Regions from separate parts of the Microbacterium sp. LWH3-1.2 genome, predicted to be linked through region 2. Evidence: riboswitches for the same ligand, from Rfam matches in the RefSeq annotation. Region 2 holds a riboswitch; each other region holds the start of a gene.

Region 1 (6,311 bases), 2.6 Mb from region 2:
GAGGTAGGCGGTCGGCTCGTCTGCGATCACCAGGTCGGGGTGGCGCACGAACGCGCCGCACAGCGCGAGCAGCTGCTTCTGTCCGCCCGACAGGTCGTGCGCGGAGCGGTCGGCGAGCGGCGTGAGCCCGAACCTCGCGAGGGCGGCTGAGACCCGTTCGCGGACGTCGGCGGGCGGCATCCGTTCGGCCCGGAGTGAGAACGCGACGTCCTCGGCGACGGTGGGCATCACGATCTGCGCGTCGGGGTTGCTGAACACGATCGCGGTGCGTCGTCGCAGTTCCGCCGCATGCCTGACAGCGTCGAGCCCCAGGACGCTGATCGTCCCGCTGGTGGGTCGCACCAGGCCGCCGATGAGGCGGGCGAACGTCGACTTGCCCGAGCCGTTCTCGCCGATGACCGCGACGGTGCGCGCGGCGAGGTCGACCGTCACGTCGCGCAGGACGTCGGTCTCGCCGAGGCGGAGATCGGCGGCGACCAGCCGGATCGTCATCGCACCACCTCGACGACGGCGGCGATTCCCAGCCCACCGCCGACCGACGCCGCGGCGACACCGAGCGTGCCCGCCGGCCGGTCCGCGCGCACGAGCCGGGCGAACAGCCGCACCAGAGCGACCGCCCCGCTCGCGCCCCACGGATGACCGAGGGCGAGCGCGCCGCCGTCCGCGCACACCCGTGGGTCGTCCTCGTCGACGCCGATTCGGTCGAGCACGGCGATGCTCTGCGCGGCGAAGGCTTCCACGATCTCGAACGCCTCGACGTCGGCGACCGTCGCGCCTGCTGCGCGCAGCGCGGAGTGGATGCCGGGCGCCGCGCCGATGCCGGGCAGCGCGGGGTCGCAGCCGACCACCGCGGCCGTGCGTACGGCGAGACCGGGCGCGGTGCCGGCGGGAGCGACGACGACGACGGCCGCGCCGTCGCCGATGCGCGTCGAGGTGCCCGCCGTGACGGTTCCGCCGGGGAAGAGGGCAGGCAGTCGTGGCAGCAGCGGCTCGGCGCCGCCGATCGCGTCGTCGTGGCGGAGTCCCGCGAACGGGACGAGCTCGGCGTCGAAGCGACCGGCGGCGAGCGCGGCCCGCGCCCGCGCGTGACTGCGCGCCGCATGTGCGTCCTGCCGGCTCCGTGGGATGCCGTCGTGCGCCGCGAGGTCCTCGGCCGCCCGTGTCATGTCGGGGTCGGGGAAGCCCGGCGGGGTGAAGGGGGCGCGGTCGTACGGCACGCCGTCCGTGATGCGCACCGGGGCGGTCGAGGGGCTCTCGACGCCCCCGGCCACCCGCACGCGCTCGTCGCCCGCGCGGATCGCGGCCACCGCGTCGACCACGGCGGCGAGCGCGCTGCCGCACTGCCTGTCGACGGTGCCGCCAGGAACCTCGGGACCGAGCCCCGCGGCAAGTGCGGCGATCCGCCCGGGGTTGCCACCCGGGCCCATGCAGTTGCCGAGCAGGACGTCGGCCACGTCGACGGGCGAACAGGTCAGTGCCTGCGCATCCGCCAGTGCCTCTCGGATCACTGCCCCGCCGAGGTCGCCGACGCTCCGTCCAGCGAGTCCCCGGCCACGCGTGGCGATGGGCGTCCGCCGGGCGGCGATGATCACGGGGTCGCGGTCAGACGACAAGGCGCGACACCTCCCCATCGCACACTCGGCGCACGGCTTCGGCGCGCGCCGCTTTGCCCGACGCGGTGCGCGGCAGCTCGCCGGCGAACCACTGGCGTGGGCGATGCGCCGGTGCCAGGCGCGTCGCAATGATCTCGCGCAGAGCGGCGTCGGGGCCGGGGCCTTCGAGCTCGACGAATGCCGCGATCAGCGCCCCGATCCGTTCGCGTGGAAGACCGAACACGATCGCATCGCGGACACCCGGGATCGTGCGCAGAACCTCTTCGACCTCCTCGGGCACGATCGTCGCGGATGCGCTCAGGATGGCATCGTCCGCGCGTCCGAGGAGACGCAGTCGTCCGTCGATGAGCTCGGCGCGGTCGCCGACCGTCGCCCAATCGCCGTCGCGGCGCAGCGGACCGGGCGCGCCCGCGTACCCGGACGCCACGAACGGCGACCGCACCCACAGCTCGCCGTCGCGGATCGCCAGCTCGACGCCGGGAAACGCGCGCATTCCGTCGCCGTGGTCGATGGCGACGAACGAGAGCTCGGCCGCCCCGTAGTAAGACACGACACGGATGCCGGCAACCCGCGCCCGCTCCCGGAGCGCGGTGTCGAGGTGCGAGCCCCCCACGAGCGCGGTCCGCAGCTGCGGTGGCGCGCCCGCGTCGAGAATCGCCCGCAGTGCCTGCGGAGTGCCGTGCAGGCACGTGACCTCCGCGCCGTCGACGGCGCCGAGCACCGGGCGCGGGCCACCCGACAGTGCGTGCGCGATCGAGAAGAGCGTCAGCGAGGAGGCGGGCGGCGCGGTCAGTGCCACCGCCTCGCCCGGATCCGCGCACAGCAGTTCCGAGATCGCCGGGAACGAGTCGCTCCACGAGGATGCGGTGCGCAGAACGAGCCGTGGACTGCCGCTGCTCCCCGACGTGAGCGAGGCCCAGGCGATGCCCTCGGGCGAGCCGGCCTTTGCTGCCGCCCCGAGCACCGCCTCCCATTGGGCGCGGGGCCAGCGAGGATCGCCCACGAGCGGGATGTCGCCCGCATCGCGAACCTCGCGCACACGCTCGAGGAGACCGGCGACCTCGCCGCCCAGCGGGATGATCACGACACGGTGGTGGGATCGCTGTCGGCCACGGCGGCGGGCTTCATCGTCCACGTCCGGCGGAACGCCCGCGGGTATGCCCGCACCAGCGAGACCACGATCGCCGTCGCGAGCACGGCCTTCACGAGGTCGCCGGGCACGAACACCAGGCTGGTCAGCGCCGTCTCTCCGAGCGGCAGTCGCGTCACGAGGCTCTGCACCGGGATTCCGAAGGCGTAGACGACGAGGATGCCGCCGACCACGATCCCGAGCAGCGTGCGCCCGGTCGTGGGCTTGCGGCCGCCGGCGTGCACGATGAGCCCGATCACGATCGCGCCGGCGATCCACCCGAGCAGGTAGCCGGCGGACGGTCCGAAGAACACCCCGATCCCGCCGCGACCGCCCGCCAACAGCGGCATGCCCGCCGCGACGAGACCGAGCAGCACCGTGACCGAGAGCGCACCGAGCCAGGGGCCGAGGATGGCGCCCGCGAGCATCACGCCGAGAGTCTGCGCCGTGATCGGGACCGACCCCAGGATCGTGAACCCTCCCGGCAGGCCCAGGACGGCGATGATGGCGGCGAACACCGCGACGCGGGCGAGAGCGGTCGCGTCGAGTGCGCTCGCGCGTGCCGGTCGGTCGAGTGAGGAAGCGGGGGGTGTGGCCATCGGACGAGGTCCCTTCTGCCGGGGAGGAGTGTCACCTGAACACCGTTCACTAGAACAGTGTTCAATATAGTGGGCTGATGGGGACGGCGAGAGCAAATCGGGGTCACACCCGTGACGAGGTGGCGCACGCCGCGATGCGGATCCTCGACGAGTACGGCCTCCCCGACCTGACGATGCGCCGGCTCGCGGCCGCGCTGGAGGTGCAGCCCAGCGCCCTCTACTGGCATTTCCCGAACAAGCAGAGCCTGCTGGCGGAACTCTCCGACCGGATCGTCACCGAGGTCGACCCCGGATCGGCTGACCTGCATTGGGCGTCTCGGGTTCGCGCCGAAGCCTCCGCGCTGCGCCGAGCGCTGCTGGCCCACCGCGACGGTGCTGAGCTCGTCGCGAGCACCTTCGCTCTCGGGCTCGGATCCCGGGCAGCGCACGAGCGCCTCGCCGCAGCGATCGCCGCCGGCGGATTCGACGACGAATCGGTCCGTCGGGCGACATCCGCCCTGCTGCACTTCGTGCTCGGTCAGGTCCTGCACGAGCAGCAACGACAGCAGTACCGCCAACTGGGCGTTCACGGCGACCCGCCTGGGGCACTCCGGCACGACGACGTCCCCGAGGCCGATTTCGCGTTCGGTGTCGAACTCCTCGTGGGGGGTTTGCGGTCCCGTCGCCTCGACGGCTGACCGACGGGATCCGACACGGTGTGCGTCGGCCCGGACGGTTGCGGTACCGTTGCGCTATCCACACGGGTGCCCTCGCAAGGGCTGAGATCGGGCTGACGCGGCCCGCGACCGTTCGAACCTGTCCGGGTAATGCCGGCGAAGGAAGTAGGAGTCGCCTCCATGGAGTCCGTCCATTCATCACGCGTTCTCGCGCATCTGCACGACGCCGAACACGACATCCGAGTGCCTGTCGACCAGATTCTGCTGGACCCGTCTCCCGACGGCTCGACCAACGCACCCGTGACCGTGTACCGCACGCAAGGGTCTGAGAGCGACCCGGAGCGGGGACTCGAGCCGCTGCGCGAGAAGTGGATCGTCGCCCGCGACGACACCGACGAGTATTCCGGCCGCGACCGCGACCTTCACGACGACGGCCGTTCCGCGGTGCGCCGGGGCGCAGCATCCGTCGAATGGAAAGGCGAGAAGCGCCGCCCGCGCCGGGCGAAGGCGGGGCGCAGGGTCACTCAGATGCATTACGCCCGGAACGGGGTGATCACCCCGGAGATGCGGTTCGTCGCACTGCGCGAGGGCTGCGACGTGGAGCTGGTGCGCTCCGAGGTCGCGGCCGGGCGGGCGATCATCCCGAGCAACGTGAATCACCCCGAGTCGGAGCCGATGATCATCGGCAAGGCATTCCTCGTGAAGATCAACGCCAACATCGGCAACTCCGCGGTGACGAGCTCGATCGCCGACGAGGTGTCCAAGCTGCAGTGGGCGACGACCTGGGGCGCCGACACCGTGATGGACCTGTCGACCGGGGATGACATCCACACCACCCGCGAGTGGATCGTGCGCAACTCGCCGGTGCCGATCGGCACTGTGCCGATCTACCAGGCGCTCGAGAAGGTGAACGGCGACGCGTCGGCGCTCACCTGGGAGGTCTATCGCGACACGGTCATCGAGCAGTGCGAGCAAGGCGTGGACTACATGACCGTCCACGCCGGCGTGCTGCTGCGGTACGTTCCGCTCACGGCCGAGCGGGTCACCGGCATCGTCTCACGCGGCGGCTCGATCATGGCCGGCTGGTGCCTGGCGCACCACCAGGAGAACTTCCTGTACACCCACTTCGACGAGCTCTGCGAGATCTTCGCCCAGTACGACGTCGCCTTCTCGCTCGGTGACGGACTTCGTCCGGGATCGATCGCCGACGCCAACGACGCCGCGCAGTTCGCGGAACTCGACACCCTCGCCGAGCTGACCAGGCGGGCGTGGAAGCGCGACGTCCAGGTGATGGTCGAGGGCCCCGGCCACGTGCCGTTCCATCTGGTGCGCGAGAACGTCGAGCGCCAGCAGGAGCTGTGCGACGGTGCGCCGTTCTACACGCTCGGGCCGCTCGTGACGGACGTTGCGCCTGGCTACGACCACATCACGTCCGCGATCGGGGCCACCGAGATCGCCCGCTACGGGACGGCGATGCTCTGCTACGTCACCCCGAAGGAACACCTCGGGCTGCCGAACCGCGACGACGTGAAGACCGGCGTGATCACCTACAAGATCGCCGCGCACGCAGCCGACCTCGCGAAGGGGCACCCGGGCGCGCATGCTCGGGATGACGCGCTCTCGAAGGCGCGGTTCGAATTCCGGTGGCGGGACCAGTTCGCGCTGTCGCTCGACCCGGTCACGGCGGAGGCATTCCACGACGAAACCCTGCCGGCCGAGCCGGCGAAGACAGCGCACTTCTGCTCGATGTGCGGGCCGAAGTTCTGCTCCATGCGCATCTCGCAGGACATCCGCGATCAGTTCGGGCTCGTCACCGAGTCCGCGCGGGCCGCCGGGATGGTGGAGAAGGCCGCGGAGTTCAGGGATTCCGGCGGGAGGGTCTACCTTCCCGTGACGGCGCTGCGGGCGCAGTAGGGCTCGCAATGGCCGACCGATCGACAGCCGATGTGATCGTCGTCGGAGGAGGGATCATCGGGCTGAGCATCGCGTGGCGCGCCGCGCGGAGCGGGCGCTCGGTGCAACTCGTCGACCCGGCTCCGGCTCAGGGAGCCACCTTCGCGGCGGCGGGAATGCTCGCTCCGGTCAGCGAGTACAACTTCCAGGAGGATGCGCTCCTGCCCGCGATGCGGGAGTCCGCGGCACTGTATCCCGGATTCGTGCGCGAGCTGGAACCGGTGGACGAGGCGGTGGGTTACCTCCGCAACGAGACGCTGCTGGTCGGTGTCGACCACGGGGACCGGCAGGCGCTGGCAGATCTCCACGCCGCCCATCGTCGTGCTCAGCTCGACGTCGAGCCGCTGACGACGAGCGACGC
Region 2 (6,311 bases):
GGCGACCAACTCGCCGTACGACGCCCCCGACGCGTGCAGATGGTTCGTGTAGGCGAGCATCTGCGGTTCGGGAACGGATGCTGCGGACTCGACGTGGGTCTCGTGGAGCCGGCGCTCCTCGACGATGGCGGACTCGGCCGAGCGCGCCCAGAAGACCTGCTCCTGCGCTGTCGGGGCAAGCGTGCTCGCCCGCGCCAGCACGCGGGAGTACTCGCCCAGGTAGAGGGCATCCTGCGCCAGATAGCGCAGGAACACCTCTCGCGGCAGCGAGCCGTCGCCGAGGCCGCCCACGAACCGGCCGGCGTCGACCTGCGCTCGGACGTCGGCCGAGGCATCCCATGCCCGCTGCGACCAGGAGCCGGCCGCACCCTGCGCGCGGCGCAGCTCGTGGAAGTGGTCGACCGGGCCGTTGCCGGTGCCGACGTGCAGCGCGTCCGCGTGAACGAGGGCGCCCGTCAGCCACTCCTTGGCGCGCTTCAGCGCGTCGGGCCACGACGCACCCGCCGCCCGCAGCGTCGCCATCGCCGACGACAGCGAACAGCCGGTGCCGTGGGTGTGGCGTGTGTCGACGCGTCGGCCGGCGAGCTCGTGCACCCCGTCGGGACCCACGATGGCGTCGGGGCAGGCGGCCCCTGCGAGGTGCCCGCCCTTCAGCAGCACGGTGGTGCCGCTGGCCTGGACGAGAGCGCGGGCGTCGTCGACCGCGTGCTCCCATGTCGTCGCCGCGGGGCGCCCGGTGAGCACCGCCAGCTCGGCGAGGTTCGGGGTGACGAGATCGGCCTCCGCGCACAGCGCGCGCAGTTCGTCCTCGGCGGCCGGATCCAGCAGCCGGTCGCCGCTGGTGGCGACCATGACCGGATCGAGCACGACCACCGGAGGGCGCACCCGCGCCAGCCACTCCCGGACCGTGCCGATGATCTCGGCGGACTGCAGCATCCCGATCTTGACGGCGTCGATCCGGACATCGTCCGACACGGCGTCCAGTTGCGCTCCGAGGAACGCGACGGGCGGCACGTGGACGTCGCGGACGCCGCGCGTGTTCTGCGCGACGAGAGCGGTGACGACGGCCATGCCATAGCCGCCGAGCGCCCCGATCGACTTGAGGTCGGCCTGCACGCCTGCGCCGCCAGTCGGATCGGTGCCGGCGATGCTGAGCACCCGGGGGATCGCTGTCACCGCGCCGCCTCCAGCCTCGCGTCCGGGGTGCGTCCCCTGGACGAGCCCGAGGGGTCGGTCGGCGCGTCGGCCAGCGGGTCGTGGCACGCGTCTCGAAGTGCCCGCGTCATCGCGCCGGGGTCGTCGGCGGCGCAGATCGCCGACACCACCGCGATGCCGGCCGCCCCGGCCCAGCGCAGCGCCGGCACATCGTCCACCGTCACGCCCCCGATCGCGATGCACGGCAGAGGGGCGGTCGCGGCGAGCGCGGCGAATCCGTCTATCCCCAGCACCGGAGGGTGATCCGGCTTGGTGGAGGTCGGGCGGATCACGCCCACGCCGAGATAGTCGATCGTCCGCGGGGGGAGTGCGGATGCCGCGGCAAGATGCGCCACGGTGTTCGCCGTCCACCCGATCACGGCATGCGTGCCGAGCAGTCGCCGCGCGGTCTCCGGCGGCAGATCGCTCTGACCGAGGTGCACGCCGTCGATGCGCGCCCCGGCATCGCGGGCAGCGAGGGCGACGTCGACGCGGTCGTCGATGACCAGCAGGCTGCGCCCGTCGACGACCCCCGACAGCACGACGGCCTGCCGCAGCAGCTCGCGGGCGGTGACGGACTTCGCCCGCAGCTGCACGACGTCCGCGCCCGCACCCGCGGCGGCATCGACGATGTCGCAGAGCCGGTCGAAGGGCACCCGCTCGTCGGTGACCAGGTGCAGGTCCCCGCGGCGCATCGCAACGACGCCGCTCATCGGAGGGCGAGGGTGTCGGCGACGCGCGCGTCGAGCTCGGCCGAGTCGGCCGCGAGGGCGTCCAGCGCGTCGAGGAAGGCCACGGCGAACGACCCCGGCCCCTCCGCACGAGCGGCCGCGCGTTCCGACGCGACCGCATAGAGGACGGATGCCGCCACCGCCGCCTCGAACGGCGCGCACACGCCGACGAGCGCGGCCATCACCGCGCCCAGTGAGCAGCCGCCGCCGGTGACGCGGGTGAGGAGCGCGTCCCCGCCGTGGATACGGACGACATGCTCGCCGTCGGTGACGAGATCGACCGGACCCGACACGGCGACCACGCCGCCGGTGCGCAGCGCGAGCGATCGTGCGGCGCCGGCAGCAGCATCCGTTCCATCCGTCGCGTCGACTCCGCGACCGCCGCCGCCCTCGCCGGCGAGGGCGAGGATCTCCGAGGCGTTGCCGCGGACGATGGCGGGACGGTGCTCGAGCAGTTCGGCGACGACGGCCGTGCGCACAGGGAGAACGCCGACGGCGACGGGATCGAGCACCCAGCTCGAGGTGGCGCGGACCGCCTCGCGAGCGGCATCGCGCTGCTCGGCGGTGGGCGTGCCGAGGTTCACCAGCACTCCGTCGGCGATCCCCGCGAAGAGCCCGGCCTCGCCCGGGATGTCGCACATCGCGGGCGAGGCGCCCACCGCGAGCAGGGCGTTCGCCGTGTAGTTCGTCACCACCGCGTTCGTGATGCACTGCACCAGGGGTGACGCCTCCCGCAGCGCCGTCAGCGCGGTGGCGGGGGAGAAGGGGGACAGGTGTGCTTCGGTGCGCGCGTTCATCGCGACATCCCTTCGCTCGCATGATCGAGATCAGGTTCGACGGGTGTGCTCTCAGCCCGCCGTGCGGGCACCCCGTGTCACTGCGGAGCAATCTAGCAGGCGATCTCGACGGGGCATCGCCGTGTGTCGACGTCGCCCGCGGGCGCGGTGGAGCCGAAGCCGCGATGCGATGCGATGCGCCCGCCGAAGTGTCGGCCCCACGCCGTAGGCTGGGGGAGTGACCACTGCCCTGTACCGCCGCTACCGGCCCGAGTCGTTCGGCGAGATGATCGGGCAGTCGCAGGTCACCGAGCCGCTCATGACGGCATTGCGCGGCGATCGCGTCGGTCATGCGTACCTGTTCTCGGGTCCCCGAGGGTGCGGAAAGACCACGTCGGCGCGTATTCTCGCGCGCTGCCTCAACTGCGCGCAGGGTCCGACCGACACACCGTGCGGCACGTGCGACAGCTGTGTCGAGCTCGGTCGCGGTGGCGGCGGCTCGCTCGACGTCGTCGAGATCGACGCCGCGAGTCACAACGGCGTCGACGACGCCCGCGATCTGCGCGAGCGCGCGGTGTTCGCGCCTGCCCGCGACCGCTTCAAGATCTTCATCCTCGACGAGGCGCACATGGTCACGCCGCAGGGCTTCAACGCCCTGCTGAAGCTCGTGGAAGAGCCGCCCGACCACGTGAAGTTCATCTTCGCCACGACCGAGCCCGAGAAGGTCATCGGCACCATCCGCTCGCGCACGCACCACTACCCGTTCCGCCTCGTGCCACCGGCGGCGATGCTCGAGTACGTCGAGCAGCTGTGCGGGCAGGAGGGTGTCGACGTCGAGCAGGGCGTACTGCCCCTGGTCGTGCGCGCCGGCGGCGGCTCTCCGCGAGACACGCTGTCGCTGCTCGACCAGCTCATCGCCGGTTCGGAAGACGCGAAGGTCACCTACGCCCGCGCCGTCGCGCTCCTCGGCTACACGCACGCCGAGCTGCTCGACGAGGTGATCGACGCCTTCGCCGCGTCCGACGCGTCGGCCGCCTTCGCCGCGGTCGACCGCGTGGTGCAGACCGGACAAGACCCCCGCCGCTTCGTCGACGACCTGCTCGAGCGCCTGCGCGACCTCATCGTCGTGTCGGCGACCGGCCAGGGCGCCTCTGCCGTGCTGCGCGGCGTCTCCGCGGACGACCTCGCGCGCATGCGGCGTCAGGCCGACGCGTTCGGCCCGGCACGGCTGTCGCACATCGCCGACCTCGTCATCGCGACCCTCGACGACATGACCGGCGCCACCTCGCCGCGGCTGCAACTCGAGCTGATGGTCGCGCGGGTGCTCGCACGCGGCGCAGGCGCCGCGCCCGCTGCGGCGCCGGTCGTCCCCCCTGCGTCGGTCGCTGTGCCGGCCGCTCCGGTCGCGCCGTCTGCCGCGGCTCCGACCGCCGCGGCTCCGACCGCCGCGGCTCCGACCGCGCCGACCGCCGAGCCGGCGCCCATGGCTGCACCTCCCGTACCCGCCGGACCGGTCACCCTCGACCGCCTGCAGCAGTCCTGGCCGCAGGTGCTCGCGCAACTCGAGAACGTGAGTCGCTCGTCCTGGATGCTCGCGTCGGGCGCCCGCACCGTGGCGCTCGACGACGACGTGCTCACGCTGGCGTTCTCGAGCCAGAGCGACGTGGCGAAGTTCAAGCAGCTCGCTGCCGGCAAGGGGCCCAGCGAAGACCTGCGCCAGGCGATCCTGGCCGTGCTCGGCATCCGCGTGAAGTACATCGCCCGTCACGACCCCGCCGGCGGATCCGGGCCCGCCCCGATGGCGCCGGCGGCATCCGACCCCGGCCGCGAGGCTCCGCGCCAGGCGGCAGAGGCACCGACGACGCGCTCCACCGATGACGTGCCGAGCGGGTCGCGGAACGCGCAGGCCGCGCCACCGCGTGCGTCAGCATCGGCCGCGCCACGGGCGGCGGCTCCTGCCGCCGTGCCCCGGGCGACGGCTTCGGCGCCGGCATCCGTCGCGCCCGTGACGGACTGGGCTGTCGCGGCCATCCCCTCCGACGACGACGCCCCGCCGCCTGACCCGGGCCCCGCTGCCTTCCCCGCTGAGATGCCCGCGCAGTTCGCGGTCGACGACGAGCCCGAAGATGCCGAGGCCGCGACTGCACGGGTCGCGACGCTCGCGCCGCCGCGCGAGGGCCAGGTCCTGCCGCGCACGGAGATCGCTCCGCCGTCCGAGCGCGACGATGACGATGACGACACGGACGCTGTCTCTGATCTTCCGGTGCCTCCGACGGTCGCGCCGCCGCTGACGCCGGTGGTGACGACGCGCAACGGTGGCGTGCAGCGCTACGGCGAGGCGGTGGTGCGCCAGGTGCTCGGCGCCACGTTCGTCCGCGAGGAGCCCTACGAGCCGCCCACGAGGTTCAGCTAGCCCATGTACGACGGCATCGTCCAAGACCTCATCGACGAATTCGGCCGCCTTCCCGGGATCGGGCCGAAATCGGCCCAGCGCATCGCGTTCCACATCCTGCAGACGCCGAACTTCGACGTGTCGCACCTCGCCGAGCTGCTCAGCGAGGTGCGCGAGCGGGTGCGCTTCTGCGAGGTGTGCGGCAACGTCTCCGAGCAGGAACGCTGCTCCATCTGCCGCGATCCCCGTCGCAACCAGACTCTGATCTGCGTCGTGGAGGACGCGAAGGATGTGGCGGCGATCGAGCGCACTCGCGAGTTCCGCGGGCTGTACCACGTGCTCGGCGGCGCGATCAGCCCGATCGCCGGCATCGGCCCCGACGACCTGCGGATCACACAGCTCATGCAGCGACTCGCTGACGGCACCGTGCAGGAGGTCATCCTCGCCACCAACCCGAACCTCGAAGGCGAGGCGACGGCGACCTACCTGAGCCGCCTGCTCCACACCCTCGAGATCACGGTCACCCGCCTCGCCTCCGGCCTCCCTGTCGGCGGCGACCTGGAGTACGCCGACGAGGTCACGCTCGGCCGCGCCTTCGAGGGCCGCCGCTCCGTCTGAGCCGCTCGCCGCAGGCTCGGTGCGACGATCCGCCCAGGATGTCGGAAGTCCGTCGTAGATTGGCGGTCGGCCGTCTCGCGTTCTGCGCCGGCGACCACGGAACGTAGTCGAGGACGACCTCGGGCGGCGTCGCACCGACCCCGCCACACCACCGTTGGGAGACACTTCGCATGAGCTCCTCGCAGCGATTCGACACGAAGGCGTGGCTGCTGTTCGGCGCGATGGCGCTGCTGTGGGGCGTCCCGTACCTGTTCATCAGCGTGGCCGTCGAGTCGTATTCGCCGGCGGCGGTGGTGGCCGGTCGCACGCTCCTCGGCGCACTGCTTCTGCTCCCGTTCGCGTGGCGTCAGAAGGCACTGCGCCCCGCGTTCGCGAAGATCGGCTGGGTGCTGCTGTTCGGCGCCATCGAGATGGCAGGGCCTTTCCTGCTGCTCGGCCATGCCGAACAGACGTTGCCCTCCGGGCTCACGGGACTCCTCGTGGCGACCGTGCCGCTGTTCGCGGCGCTGATCGCGTTCGGAGGCGGCGACAGGTCTGTGCTCACCCCGGCGCGGGCGATCGGACTCTTCGTCGGCTTCGCGGGCGTGTTCGTGATCGTCG
Region 3 (6,311 bases), 3.2 Mb from region 2:
CCGAAGCCGCGCGCCTCCATCGCCATCGCGAGCTTGGTGCCGCGACGCACCGCGAACACGAGCAGCACGAACGCCATCGAGAAGAACCGGCGGATGGCGCCCGAGTCGCCGACGCCGCGCGCGCGACGCGCGAGGCTCATGCTGCGCCAGTCGTCGAGGAAGAGCCCCAGCGTGCGGGTGCCCGCGAGCACGCCGAGCACGAACCGCGAGGGCAGCTTCGCGACCTGTGCGAGCGCCTCGGCGAGTTCGGTGGGATCGGTGCGACCGAAGAGCAGGATCGTCGGCAGTGCGAGCGCGAGCACTCGCAGGCACACCGCGACGGCCAGCGCGATCGAGTCGTCGCTGATCGTCGCGTACCAGAACGACCAGTACACGGTGCCGCCCGGTTCCGCGTACAGCAGCATGCTCACACCCGCGACCGGCGCGAAGACCAGGATCGGCAGCATCCGTTTCAGCACCGTCACGGCCGCCAAGCCGGTCAGCGGGATGCAGGCGAGCTGGAGCACGATCGCCACGAGGGCGCTGGTGGCGTCGATCGAGGCGAAGAGGGGCACCGACAGCAGCAGCGCGAGCACGATCTTGGTGACGGGGTTCACCCCGTCGAGCCAGGCGGGGGAAGGCGCCGGGGCCTCGACGGCGCGCGTGTCGATGGCGGTCACGATGGCGCCCCCGCATGCACGGGAGCGCCGAGCTCGATGCGGTGGCCACCGAGATGACGCAGCACGTCCTCGTCGTGGGTGACGGCGACGACCGTCGTGCCCGCCGCGATCTCGGACTGCAGCAGCTGCACGAGCTCGATCCACCCGCGACGGTCCTGTCCGAAGGTCGGCTCGTCGAGCACGATGACCGGTGGCGCGTCGGCGAGCACGGTCGCCACCGACAGCCGGCGCTTCTGGCCACCCGACAGCGTGAACGGGTTCGCGGCGGCGAGGGGCGCGAGGTGCAGCCGTTCGAGGAGCTCTCCGACGATCTCGTCGACCGCGGCCGCATCGACGCCCCGCGATCGCGGTCCGATCGCGAGCTCGTCGCGCACGGTCGGGGCGAGGAACTGGTGCTCGGGTTCCTGGAACACGGTGCCGATGCGCGTGAGCAGCTCGCGCGACGTCCATCTCGAGGGGCGTCGCCCAGAGCGTCCTGCCAGCTCGGGTGCGCACTCGACGCGACCCGCCGCCTCGGGCAGCAGCCCCGCGAGCGTCAGCGCGAGCGTCGACTTTCCGGCGCCGTTCGGCCCGGTGATCACCGTCGCCGCGGCCCGCGGGACGGCGAGGTCGAGCCCCGCGCGCACGATCGTGCGGCCGTCACGGGAGATCGAGAGAGCGGATGCTGCCACCGCCGTCGGCGCCTCCGCCGGGGCTGCGGCGAGCACGGGCAGATCGACCGGATGGCCCGGCACCCACACCCCCGCGGCGGCGAGCGTGGCACCGTGGCGCGCGAACACCTCGGCCGGCGTGCCGTCGGCGAGGAGCCCGCCGTCAGCGCCGACCACGATGACGCGGTCCATCAGGTCGGCCCACACGGCGGTCCGGTGCTCGATCACGACGAGGGTGGCGCCGGTCTCGCGCACCGCGCGCTCGACGGCGTCGCGCACCTCGCGGACACCGTCCGGATCGAGATTGGCGGTGGGCTCGTCGAGCAGCAGCACGCCGGGCCGCATCGCCAGGACGCCGGCGAGGGCGAGTCGCTGCTTCTGCCCGCCCGAGAGCGCCTTCGTCGCGCGGACGACGGGCACGTCGAGCCCGACGGCGTCGAGCGCTTCGGCCACGCGGGAAGGGATCTCGGATGCCGGCACGCCGAGGTTCTCGCAGCCGAAGGCCACGTCATCGCCGACCTTCGACAGTACGACGCCCGAGTCGGGGTCTTGCAGCACGAGCCCGACGCGGCCACGGTGGGTCTCCGCGCGCTCGCCGTCGATGAGGAGCGTGCCGGTCTCTTCGCCCTCGTCGGCGCCGCCGAGGAGGCCGGCCATCCCGGCGAGGAGCGTGGACTTGCCCGCGCCCGACGCGCCCAGCAGGAGCACGCGCTGGCCGGGCTCGATCGCGAACGAGACATCGCGGACGGCGGGAGCCCGCCGTCCGCCGTACCGCCAGCCCCAGCCCGCCGCCGTGATGCGAGCCGGGCGGGTCGCCGACACGTCAGACCTCGCGGCGCGCTTCGCGTCCGACGGCGAAACGGCCCAGCGCTCCGGTCGCCGCGAGCCCGCGCACGGCGAACCAGCCGACGACGCCCGCGAGCAGTGCCCCCGACACGACCAGCGACACCAGATAGATGACGTTGAACTCGAGGGTCTTCAGGATGTTGGGCGAGCTGCCGTAGAAGAGCTCGAACACCCACGCGCCGACAGCGGCGCCCGCACCGGCGAGCATCGCGACGGGAAGAGTGAAGCGGCGGTACAGGAAGATCGCGAAGATCAGCTCGGCGCCGAGGCCCTGAACCAGTCCCGACAGCAGAGTCGACACACCCCACACGTTGCCGATGAGCATCGACACGATCGCGGCGATCACCTCGACCAGGAGCGCCGCGCCGGGCTTGCGGATGACGAGGCCGCCGATGACGCCGCCGATGAGCCAGATGCCGACCGCGATGCCGCCGAGACCCGGCGTGAGGCCGTCCATCGCGATGAACCAGGCGTAGCCGACGGTGTTCCAGGCCCAGAAGACGAGGCCGATCGCGACACCGAGCACCGCGGCGACGACGATGTCGACGACCCGCCAGCGCAGGCTGCGCGGGCCCTGCGAACGGCCCGCAACGGGGGTGGATGCGGACGTGGACGCGTGCATGTGATCTCCTCCCTGCGCCGGCATGATCCGGATCAGGTTCGACGGTCGAAGCGTGGGTCGCTTCCTCTCAGCCCGACTCACCGGACTCCCGTGGTTGTGGCGACGAGTATACCGCCGGTTCAGCAGGTATTTTGGGTGGGTGACATCGGACGACACCCCTGCGCCCACGCGTCGCGCGCGCCGCGTGCAGACCGGTGCCGTTCCGACGCCGGGTCCCGAAGAGGTCCCTGAGGTCGGCGTCCTCACGATGCAGACGGGTGAGACGGATGCCGTGTCCCCGCCCACGAGCACGGCTCCGGTCGATGTGACCCCGGTCGCTCCGACGATCGCGACCGTGCCCGTCGCCGATGTGCCCTCGGTCGCGACATGGAACCCGACGGAGGTTGTCGACCCCTCCGGCCTCTCGCTCCCGACCGTCACCACCGCCACGACGGCAGCCGGCGCCCCGAACGGTCGCACGGCGCTCGCCTGGGTCGACGAGACCGTCGTCGAACGCGTCGCGGCGCCCGTCGACCTGACCGCGGCGGCGACGCCGTACGTGACGGTCGACGCCGATCTCCTCGCCGACGCCCCCCGGCGCTCGCCCCTGCGGGCCGCCGTCGTCGTGCCGACGCTCGCGATCGCGGCCGTCGTCGGCGCGTACGCGGCGACGATGCTGCTGTGGCCTCTGCACGCCGTCGCCCCCACGGTGACCGCGATCCAGGTGCAGCCGATCGCGGCGCCCGCCGCCGCGCCCGCGTGGCCCGCCGAGGGGAGCGCGGCGGAGGCCGTCGCCGGCATCCCGGGAACACTCGCCTCGACCGCCGACCCCGCCGCGATCGCCAGCATCACCAAGGTGGTGACCGCGCTCGTCGTGCTGGAGGAGATGCCGCTCGCCGTCGGCGAGCAGGGCCCGGAATACCGCTTCTCGTCGGCCGACCGCTCGCGCTACTGGCAGTACCGCTCGGGCGGCGAGTCCGCGCTCGACGTCCCGGTCGGGGGGTCGCTCACCGAGTACCAGATGCTCGAGGGCATGCTCGTCGGCTCCGCGAACAACTACGCCGACCGCCTGGCCCAGGGCATCTGGCCCTCCGACGCGGTGTACGCCTCCGCCGCCAACGCGTGGCTCACGGCCCACGGCGTTGCGGGCGTCACCGTCCGCGAGCCCACCGGCATGGACCCGCGTAACGAGGCCAGTCCCCAGGCCCTCGTGACGCTTGCGCAGAAGGCCCTGGCGCACCCCGTGATCGCCGAGATCGTCGCGAAGCAGTCCGTGGATCTTCCGGGCGCGGGGAAGGTCGAGAACACGAACGGTCTCCTCGCCGATCCGGGCGTCGTCGGCATCAAGACCGGAACGCTCGACGCCTGGAACCTGCTCTCGGCCAAGGACGTCATGATCGGCGACAAGACCGTGCGCCTGTACGCATCGGTGCTGGGTCAGTCCGACGACGAGGCACGCCTCGCCGCGTCCCGAGCGCTGTACGCGCAGATGGAGTCGGAACTGCAGCTCAAGCCCTCGGTGACAACGAGCACGGTCGCCGGTCAGGTCGAGACGCTGTGGGGCGACAAGGTCGACATCGTCACGTCGGGCGACGCGTCGGTGATCCTGTGGAACGGTGGCAGCGGCACCGTCACGACCACCTACCACCTGGGCGACAGCCGCGACGCCGGCGAAGTCGTCGGCTCGCTCAGCGTGACCGGACCGCTCGACGCGGCCACCGTCGACCTGACCCTCGCGGCCGAGATCACCGAGCCGTCGCCGTGGTGGCGCCTCACGCACCCGATGGACCTCTTCGGCCTCAACGGCTGAGGCGGGGCCGCGACCCCCTCAGGCGGACGGGTGCCCGACCACGCCCTTGCGCAGCAGCGCATTCCCGTAGGTGCGGGTCTCCCCCGTGCGCACGACGAGGTACGCGGCCTTCGCGACCTCGTAGTACTCGAACCTGTCGATGTAGCGCGGGAGGTCGACGCCTGCCGCGGCAGCGAGCTCGCGCTGCACGTCGAGCACCTCTCCGTCGGCCGACGTCATCAGGTCGAGCGCGGGCGCGTCGTCGAGCGGCACGACGCTCCGCACGGCCGCCAGCACGTCGGGGGTCGTCGTGCCGGGAAGGTCGACGACGCGCACGCCGATCGCCCACGCCGGGAAGTGCGCGTCGGCGATCACGACCGCGTCGGAATGACCCATGCGATCCAGGTGGAGCAGCAACTCCCCCGTGAGCAGCGGGTTGATGCCCTCGAGCATGAGGATCCCTTCGTCAGCGGATGAGGCCCGCGGCGGCCAGGTCGTCCCACAGGGCGGCGGGGATGTCGACCGCCATGAGCTCGGCGTTCCGGCGCAACTGCTCGGGTCGGCTGCCGCCGACGACGACCGAGCGCACGGATGCGTCGCGGAGCGGGAACTGCACGGCCGCGGCGGGCAGCGGCACGTCGTGCGCGCGGCACACGGCGAGGATCGACTGCAGGCGCTCCCACAGCGGCTCCGGCATCCGCCCGTACTCGTACCGGTCGTCGCGGGACGGCTCGTCCTTCGCGAGCAGTCCGGAGTTGAAGACGGATGCCGCGACCACCCCGGTCCCGCGCTCGTGACACGCCGGCAGCACGGCATCGGCGGCCGGCTGCTCGAGCAGCGTGTAGCGGCCGGCGATCATGATGAGATCGAGATCGGCGCTCTCGACGGCGGCGGCGAGCGCCTCGCTCACCATCGAGCCGATCCCGATCGCGTCGACGGCGCCCTCGGCGCGCAGCTGCTCGAGCGCGGGGAACGCCTCGCGCAGCGCCAGGTCGAGGTCGTGCCGCTCCGGGTCGTGCAGGTAGAGCACGTCGATGCGGTCGAGTCCGAGGCGCTCCTGCGATTCCTCGAGGCTCGCGCGCACGCCCGCCTCGGAGAAGTCCCACTCGCGGCGCAGCGTCGTCGGCACGTGGAAGTCGGCGGCGAGATCGAGTCCGCCGTCGTCGTCGGGGTTGGGGCGCAGCAGACGCCCCGCCTTCGTCGAGATCACGAACTCATCGCGTGGCTTGGTCCTGAGGAACGCGCCGAGGCGCTGCTCCGACAGCCCGAGGCCGTAGTGCGGGGCGGTGTCGAAATAACGGATGCCGCTCTCCCACGCCGCGTCCAGGATCGCCCAGGCCTGGTCGTCGCTGAGTTCGCGGAAGAGGTTGCCGACGTTCGCCGCACCGTACCCGAGACGGGTCAGGGCGGGGTTCTGGAGGGCGGCGCGCTCAGGCCGCAGCATCCGTCGTCCCGTACTCGTACTCGGCGCAGCTGGCCGCCTTCATCTCCATGCCGGTGCCGGGTGCGGTCGGCGCCACATACACGCCGCCGCGCACCTCGGTCGGCACGACGAAGTGCTCGTGCAGGTGGTCGACGTACTCGATCATGCGGCCCTCGCGGGTGCCGGTGACGGCCACGAAGTCGAACATCGACAGGTGCTGCACGGCCTCGCAGAGCCCGACGCCGCCCGCGTGAGGGCACACCGGCACGCCGTACTTGGCAGCCAGCAGGAGGTTCGCGATGTTCTCGTTGACCCCGCCGACGCGGGCCGCGTCGATCTGCAT

Evidence for each region. A riboswitch is a leader RNA that binds a small molecule or an ion and turns the genes downstream of it on or off. The one in region 2 is predicted to bind thiamine pyrophosphate.
Region 1: linked by a shared signal. The riboswitch ahead of thiC (phosphomethylpyrimidine synthase ThiC) and the one ahead of thiM (hydroxyethylthiazole kinase) in region 2 are both predicted to bind thiamine pyrophosphate.
Region 3: linked by a shared signal. The riboswitch ahead of MRBLWH3_RS02235 (ECF transporter S component) and the one ahead of thiM (hydroxyethylthiazole kinase) in region 2 are both predicted to bind thiamine pyrophosphate.

The regions. Positions count from the first base shown of each region.
Region 1 is NZ_JBEGIK010000001.1:1,011,104-1,017,414, forward strand. It holds gene MRBLWH3_RS04830 (energy-coupling factor ABC transporter ATP-binding protein) at 1-492, opposite strand, end outside; gene MRBLWH3_RS04835 (thiolase family protein) at 489-1,613, opposite strand; gene MRBLWH3_RS04840 (class I adenylate-forming enzyme family protein) at 1,603-2,697, opposite strand; gene MRBLWH3_RS04845 (biotin transporter BioY) at 2,694-3,341, opposite strand; gene MRBLWH3_RS04850 (TetR/AcrR family transcriptional regulator C-terminal domain-containing protein) at 3,419-4,018, shown strand; TPP riboswitch at 4,071-4,179, shown strand; gene thiC (phosphomethylpyrimidine synthase ThiC) at 4,178-5,911, shown strand; gene thiO (glycine oxidase ThiO) at 5,920-6,311, shown strand, end outside.
Region 2 is NZ_JBEGIK010000001.1:3,620,939-3,627,249, reverse strand. It holds gene thiD (bifunctional hydroxymethylpyrimidine kinase/phosphomethylpyrimidine kinase) at 1-1,176, opposite strand, end outside; gene thiE (thiamine phosphate synthase) at 1,173-1,907, opposite strand; gene thiM (hydroxyethylthiazole kinase) at 1,904-2,722, opposite strand; TPP riboswitch at 2,713-2,807, opposite strand; gene MRBLWH3_RS16915 (DNA polymerase III subunit gamma and tau) at 2,940-5,114, shown strand; gene recR (recombination mediator RecR) at 5,118-5,711, shown strand; gene MRBLWH3_RS16905 (DMT family transporter) at 5,882-6,311, shown strand, end outside.
Region 3 is NZ_JBEGIK010000001.1:470,829-477,139, forward strand. It holds gene MRBLWH3_RS02225 (energy-coupling factor transporter transmembrane component T family protein) at 1-650, opposite strand, end outside; gene MRBLWH3_RS02230 (ABC transporter ATP-binding protein) at 656-2,131, opposite strand; gene MRBLWH3_RS02235 (ECF transporter S component) at 2,133-2,777, opposite strand; TPP riboswitch at 2,770-2,879, opposite strand; gene MRBLWH3_RS02240 (D-alanyl-D-alanine carboxypeptidase family protein) at 2,917-4,566, shown strand; gene MRBLWH3_RS02245 (RbsD/FucU family protein) at 4,585-4,998, opposite strand; gene MRBLWH3_RS02250 (aldo/keto reductase) at 5,012-5,989, opposite strand; gene MRBLWH3_RS02255 (L-fuconate dehydratase) at 5,976-6,311, opposite strand, start outside.